2 regions of the Bacillus rugosus genome follow, and region 2 is predicted to be linked to the other one. Evidence: a T-box and tRNA genes for the amino acid it is inferred to sense, from the RefSeq annotation. Region 2 holds a T-box; the other holds one or more tRNA genes.

Region 1 (3,411 bases), 1.4 Mb from region 2:
TGTGCCAGCCCGTTCAGCCCATAAAAAAGAGCAAAGCGGCTGAAGCGCTTTACTCTTTCCCTTTCGGATTTAATGCATTGACTACACTTTTCCCCGCAGACTTCATCTTGTACCATGTCCAGTCGAATAATTGATTGATTTCTTCAATCTGACCGGTGACTTGTCCAGCAGAGGCCATATACTTTTCGCCGTTTACGACGGTTACATTCCCGTCTATTTTGCCTTTAATAATCAGCTTGCCGTTTTTGACAGTGACATCACCTTTGACCGTCTCACCTTCTGGCACGGTCACAGTGTGATTATGCACCACAAGATTCGGCTGCTTGGACACGCTGAAATTGTGGTCATTATGCCAGCTGTTAAAAAAACCTCCGCCCATCAAAATGATGAATACCGCAGCAGCTGCGATAACAGGATGGGTTCTGAACCACCTTTTCACAGAAGCTCTTTTCTTCTCCTTAGGCAATTTCGCCATGACATTAGCGGTAAAATCCGCGGGGGCTTCGACATGCGATGTGCTCCGGACGAGCGCTATAGATTTTTCCATCTCATAAAAATGCTTTCTGCATTTCTCGCATGTCTCCAGATGTTCATTTAATACGTGTTCATCTTTTGGAAGGATATCTCCATCAAGATGCATATGCATAAGCTGCACAATTTGTTCAGGACAGCTCATTTCATCACCCCACTTAAAGATCCCTTAATTGTTTTCTAAGAGCCTCTCTGCCCCTGTGAATCCGAGTTTTCACAGTCCCCACAGGAATGTTCAGAATCTCGCCGATTTCAATTAATGAGAGTTCATCAATATACTTTAATACGATAACTGTTCTGTATTTGTCAGGAAGCTTTAAAATTTTCTGCTGAATCGTGTTTGAGAGCTCCAGTGACACAACTGCATCCTCTGGCAATACCCCATCTGCGGCGATTTGGGAATACATGGTCAAGCCTTCCGTACCAGCCACCTCTGCATCGAGGTAATAATCCGGCTTCTTTTTGCGAATGCGGTCAATAGTTAAGTTGGTCGCGATTCGATAAAGCCAAGTTGAAAATTTCCGGTTAATATCAAAACTGTCGATATTAACGTACGCTCTGATGAAAGCCTCCTGTGCTATATCCTCTGCCTCATGCACATTACCAAGCATACGGTAGCAAAGCTGATAAATTTTATCCTTGTAAATATCTACGATGTCCGCAAATGCATCTTGGTCGCCTTTTTTGACTTGTTTAATTCTCTTTTTAATCATCATTTCCATATTTATCTAACCTCTGCCTTCACCGGTCTGTATGTATACGAGCTTCGTTTCAAAAGGTTTCAATTTTTTTATAAAATAAGTTTAACAAATTTTTGGCAGGGTGTAGATGGTAATTCGTGAATAAACTACCTTAACATATTTTTAAAATTATTATACAGACTGAACAGTTAGAAGTTGGAATTATTTTTCAAAAAGAAAAAAGACACCTTTTGGTCAAAGGTGTCTGTGACTGGGCTAGCTGGATTCGAACCAACGCATGACGGAGTCAAAGTCCGTTGCCTTACCGCTTGGCTATAGCCCAATAATGGTGGAGGGGGGCAGATTCGAACTGCCGAACCCTGAGGGAGCGGATTTACAGTCCGCCGCGTTTAGCCACTTCGCTACCCCTCCATATTCATATTAAGAAAAACAGTGCCGGCAAGAGGACTTGAACCCCCAACCTACTGATTACAAGTCAGTTGCTCTACCAATTGAGCTACACCGGCAAGATGGTGGAGGATGACGGGCTCGAACCGCCGACCCTCTGCTTGTAAGGCAGATGCTCTCCCAGCTGAGCTAATCCTCCAAATGGTGACCCGTACGGGATTCGAACCCGTGTTACCGCCGTGAAAGGGCGGTGTCTTAACCGCTTGACCAACGGGCCGTTTGTGTTCTCGTCGAGCTGACAAAAGTTATTATATACAGGTCACCCCCTGTTTGTAAAGAGGAAAATTAAATTTTTTATTTTCAAACTTTTTAACTCCTTTTTTAACTGAAAAAGCCTCCCAACATTAGTCATTTATTTTATGATAGAGACAAACGATGCAAGAGAGGAGAAACCAATATGATCCTAGTCAGTTCTTGCCTTGGAGGCATTGAATGCAGATACAACGGCTCTCACGCCGCATCAGAGAAAATCAGAAAACTTGTCGGTGAAAATAAAGCAGTTATGGCTTGCCCTGAGCTTCTTGGCGGCTTCTCAACTCCTCGTGAACCTGCAGAAATTATCGGAGGCACCGGCGAGGATGTTCTCAATGGAACCGCGAAAATCATGACAGCTTCAGGAGAAGATGTAACAGAATTATATATGGAAGGTGCCGCTAAGACATTAGCTTATGCAAAAGAAATCAATGCCTCTGCCATCATATTAAAAGAAAACAGTCCATCGTGCGGAAGCGGTTTTATCTATAACGGCACATTCTCTGGCGCAAAAATCACCGGCAGCGGAGTGACCGCCGCACTGTTAGAGCAAGCAGGCTACCGCGTCATTTCAGAAAACCAGCTAGACGACATATTGTAAGGAGGCCGCCACATGACTCTAGACATTTCTTTATCCTTCTATAAGCCTGAACACTTGCCGGAGCTTCAATCATTCACGCTTAACAACGATGACAAACGCTTTACCTCTCTCCCCAAAGAGGTGCTGACTCAGGCCCTGAGCATACGGGACCGGTATCCGGTTATCATCTTAAAAGACGATCTCCCAGTCGGTTTTTTCATTTTACATACATCAAAAGAAACGCTGGCACCCTATTCTAACAATCCATTTGCTTTACTGCTCAGTTCCCTGTCATTAAACGCTGTGCATCACGGAAAAGGCTATGCAAAAAAAGCAATGCTTCAGCTTCCCTCTTTTGTGAGCGGTTATTTTCCATGGTGCGATGAAATCATTTTGGCCGTCAATCATCTGAACACACGCGCAAAGCGCCTTTATATGAAAAGCGGGTTCCTTGATAAAGGCAGGAGAAGAATCGGACCGCTCGGAGAACAGCTGATCCTTCATTATTTCTTATAGCCTGAAGTGAAATAAAATTTCAAAAATGCAAAAACATAGTTGAAATATCATGACAGAAATGAATATACTGAATATTAAGATACATTATTCTAAACAGGGGGCATCCTCATGTCAGAACCATTAAACCTTCACCGTCTTACAACGGAATCACGCAATAGCCAAACAGCTGAAATCCATAAAGCAAATACACTCGACATCCTCAAAATGATCAACAACGAAGATTTAAAAGTCGCAGCCGCCGTTCAGCAGGTTCTCCCCGATATTAAAACAGCTGTAGACTGCGCGTATGACTCATTTCAAAATGGAGGCCGGCTCATATACACAGGCGCTGGCACAAGCGGCAGACTCGGTGTCATGGATGCTGTTGAATGTCCTCCCACCTAC
Region 2 (3,411 bases):
CCCTGCCGCTATGCGGTCGGGGTTTTTTTATCGTCTGTTTCGTCATTTGCCTCTTGCTGGCCAACACTATCTCGCGCCTGCTGCTCCCAATAATCCCGCTGAAGCCTTTCTTTTGCAATCGTAAACATGAGATTCACGGTGAGCGCTCCTTTCTGTTAAAAGGTGGTGATTGATCGTGTTTGCCCTATCTAATATACTCTTTTCCTGTCATTCCTATGCGCTAAACAAAAAAAGATCCTTTACCCTAGCGGCAAAGGATCTTTTTTTGTTTATTTATACGTCACAAGGAAGTATTTTTTCTTCCCGCGGCGCAGGACCGTAAATTGGCCTTCGATGCGGTCTTCATCCGATAAGATATAATTCAATTCCGTCTGGCGTTCACCGTTAATATAAACAGCTCCGTTTTGGATGTCTTCACGGGCCTGGCGTTTAGATGGAGATAATGTAGATTGCACCAATACATCTACAAGTGAAAGCTCTTGGCTGCTGTCAGCTTCCATAGATGGAACATCTTTAAAGCCGACTTTAACGTCTTGGGCGGAAAGCTCTTTAATATTGCCGCTGAACAACGCTTGGGAGATGTTGATAGCTTGCTCCAGCGCATCACGTCCATGAACGAGCGCTGTCACTTCTTCTGCCAGGCGTTTTTGCGCTTCACGCTTTTCAGGCGCCGTTTCTGTTTTTTCAGCGTATGCTTCAATTTCTTCTTTTGATAGGAACGTAAAGTATTTTAAGTATTTGACAACGTCACGGTCATCTGTGTTGATCCAGAATTGATAGAATTCATACGGCGATGTTTTTTCCTTATCAAGCCAGATAGCGCCGCCTTCCGTTTTTCCGAACTTCGTGCCGTCTGCTTTTGTGACAAGCGGAATCGTAAGGCCAAACGCTTTTGCTCCTTCTTCTTCTGATTTTCTGATCAGTTCAAGACCCGCTGTGATGTTTCCCCACTGATCGCTTCCGCCGATTTGCAGCTTACAGTTTTTATCTCTGTACAGATTTAAAAAATCATAAGATTGAAGAATCATGTAGCTGAATTCCGTGTATGAAATGCCGGATTCAATTCTTGAGCTGACCGTGTCTTTTGCCAGCATGTAATTGATGCCGAAGTTTTTACCGACATCACGAAGGAAGTCGATCACATTCATTTTGCCGATCCAGTCAAAGTTGTTCGCAATGACAGCAGGATTTTCTGCTGCGTCGAAATCTAAAAATCTGGACAGCTGGTTTTTAATTTTTTGGGACCATTCGGATACGATGTCAGCAGTGTTTAATGTACGCTCCGCTTTTTTTCCGCTCGGATCGCCAATGAGGCCCGTCGCGCCGCCCACAAGCGCAATTGGATGATGCCCCGCAAGCTGGAAACGGCGAAGTGTTAAAATAGGCAGCAGGTGTCCGATATGCAAGCTGTCTGCTGTCGGGTCAAAGCCTGAGTACAGGCGGATTTTTTCTTCATTCAGCTGTTTATTTAATCCTTCTTCATCCGTCATTTGCTGAATCAATCCGCGGAAGGATAAGTCTTCAAGTAAGTTTGTCATAAGATAAAGCTCCTTTTTTGATTAAAATAAAAAACGCCCCTTCGTTTACACGAAGGGACGATTGATTATCGCGGTACCACCCTACTAATAAGAGAATGCAAAACATTCGTCTTATCACTTTGCCTGATAACGGATCAGGTCCGTTCTTTCACTACTGAAAGCCTGGCCGGCTTTGTTTGCAAAAGCGGTTCATGAGTGTATTCGATATATCCGTCTGTGCTGATTTTCACCGGCCATCAGCTCTCTGGAACGTAAGGATATTCTACTTGTCTCAATCTTTACCTTTTCATATGAAGCTATATCATTTTTAACATAAATAAAATCCCGTGTCAACGTCGCCTTTTAATCCTCCATCGTTGACAGATCTCCAGCCGGCAGATTGAGCTCCCACGCCTTCAGCACACGTCTCATGATCTTTCCGCTCCGGGTTTTTGGAAGCTTATCTTTAAATTCAATTTCACGCGGTGCCGCATGGGCTGCAAGACCCTGCTTTACAAATAGACGGATCTCTTCTTTCAGTTTATCAGACGGCTCAAATCCTTCTCGGAGTGCGATAAAGGCTTTAATGATTTCTCCCCGTACCGGATCAGGCTTTCCGATTACGCCTGCTTCTGCAATGGCCGGGTGCTCGACAAGTTTGCTTTCCACTTCAAATGGGCCGACGCGCTCACCGGACGTCATAATGACGTCATCGACTCTGCCCTGGAACCAAAAATATCCCTCATCATCCATGTAAGCAGAATCCCCAGAGACATACCAGCCACCCGGCATGAAATACGATTCATACTTTTCAGGGTTATTCCAAATGGTATGCATCATGGAAGGCCAGCCCTTTTTAATGGCGAGATTGCCCATTCTGTACGGCGGAAGCTCGTTGCCCTGATTGTCAACGATTGCTGCCTCCACACCGGGAATCGGCTTACCCATTGAGCCCGGTTTAATATCCATGCAAGGATAGTTGCAGATGAGCTGACTGCCCGTTTCTGTCATCCACCATGTATCATGGATTCGTTTGTTAAAGACTTTATGCCCCCATCTGATGACTTCTGGATTTAACGGTTCACCGACACTGAGCACATGCCGGAGTGAGGTTAGATCATATTTCGCAGCCATCTCATCTCCCGCTCCCATCAGCATTCGAAACGCGGTCGGCGCGCTGTACCAGACATTGACGCCAAGCTTTTCAATCGTTCCATACCAGCTTTCCGGGCTGAAACGGCCGCCGACGATGACATTTGTCGCTCCGTTCAGCCACGGTGCAAAAATGCCGTATACCGTACCTGTCACCCAGCCCGGGTCAGCTGTGCACCAGTAAATGTCTTCTTCCTTTAAATCAAGAACCCACTTCCCTGTCTGATATTGCTGAATCATCGCTTCATGGACATGAAGCACACCCTTTGGCGTTCCAGTAGAACCAGATGTATAGTGAAGCAGATAGCCGTCTTTTTTGTCCATCCATTCGACATCCAGTCTTGTGCTTTCCTGCTCAGCTGCTTCATCATAACTGATGATGTTTGTGCCGCTCTCAGCCTCTCCGCCGACTACGAATATATGCTGTAAATGAGGCAGTTTGTCAGCCGGTATTCTCTCCAGCAGCTCAGGCGTTGTGACAATAACCTTCGCTTCGCTGTTTTCAAGCCGGTCCTTCACCGCCCCCTCCATAAATGCTTCGAACAGCGGCCCAGCGATGGCGCCAATTTTGATGGCGCCAAGCATAATAAAATAAAGCTCGGGTGATCTCGGCATAAAAATAAAAACGCGGTCCCCTTTTTCCACATTTCCATACCGTCTCAGCACATTCCCGGCTCTGTTTGATTCTTCCTTCATTTCTTTAAAAGTGTATTTTTCATCCCGATTTGCGTCTTTATAATAA

What was found. A T-box is a leader RNA that pairs with one kind of tRNA and senses whether it is charged. The one in region 2 lies ahead of tyrS (tyrosine--tRNA ligase), so its partner is inferred to be a tRNA-Tyr.
Region 1: it has a tRNA-Tyr gene. The T-box ahead of tyrS (tyrosine--tRNA ligase) is inferred to sense a tRNA for this amino acid. The anticodon was not compared.

The regions. Positions count from the first base shown of each region.
Region 1 is NZ_CP096590.1:196,706-200,116, reverse strand. It holds gene rsiW (anti-sigma-W factor RsiW) at 50-676, opposite strand; gene sigW (RNA polymerase sigma factor SigW) at 690-1,253, opposite strand; tRNA gene M0696_RS01125 (tRNA-Gln) at 1,483-1,554, opposite strand; tRNA gene M0696_RS01120 (tRNA-Tyr) at 1,559-1,643, opposite strand; tRNA gene M0696_RS01115 (tRNA-Thr) at 1,666-1,738, opposite strand; tRNA gene M0696_RS01110 (tRNA-Val) at 1,743-1,818, opposite strand; tRNA gene M0696_RS01105 (tRNA-Glu) at 1,822-1,896, opposite strand; gene M0696_RS01100 (2-thiouracil desulfurase family protein) at 2,077-2,532, shown strand; gene M0696_RS01095 (GNAT family N-acetyltransferase) at 2,545-3,027, shown strand; gene murQ (N-acetylmuramic acid 6-phosphate etherase) at 3,136-3,411, shown strand, end outside.
Region 2 is NZ_CP096590.1:2,912,247-2,915,657, forward strand. It holds gene sr7p (small protein SR7P) at 9-137, opposite strand; gene tyrS (tyrosine--tRNA ligase) at 270-1,538, opposite strand; T-box leader at 1,589-1,826, opposite strand; gene acsA (acetate--CoA ligase) at 1,881-3,411, opposite strand, start outside.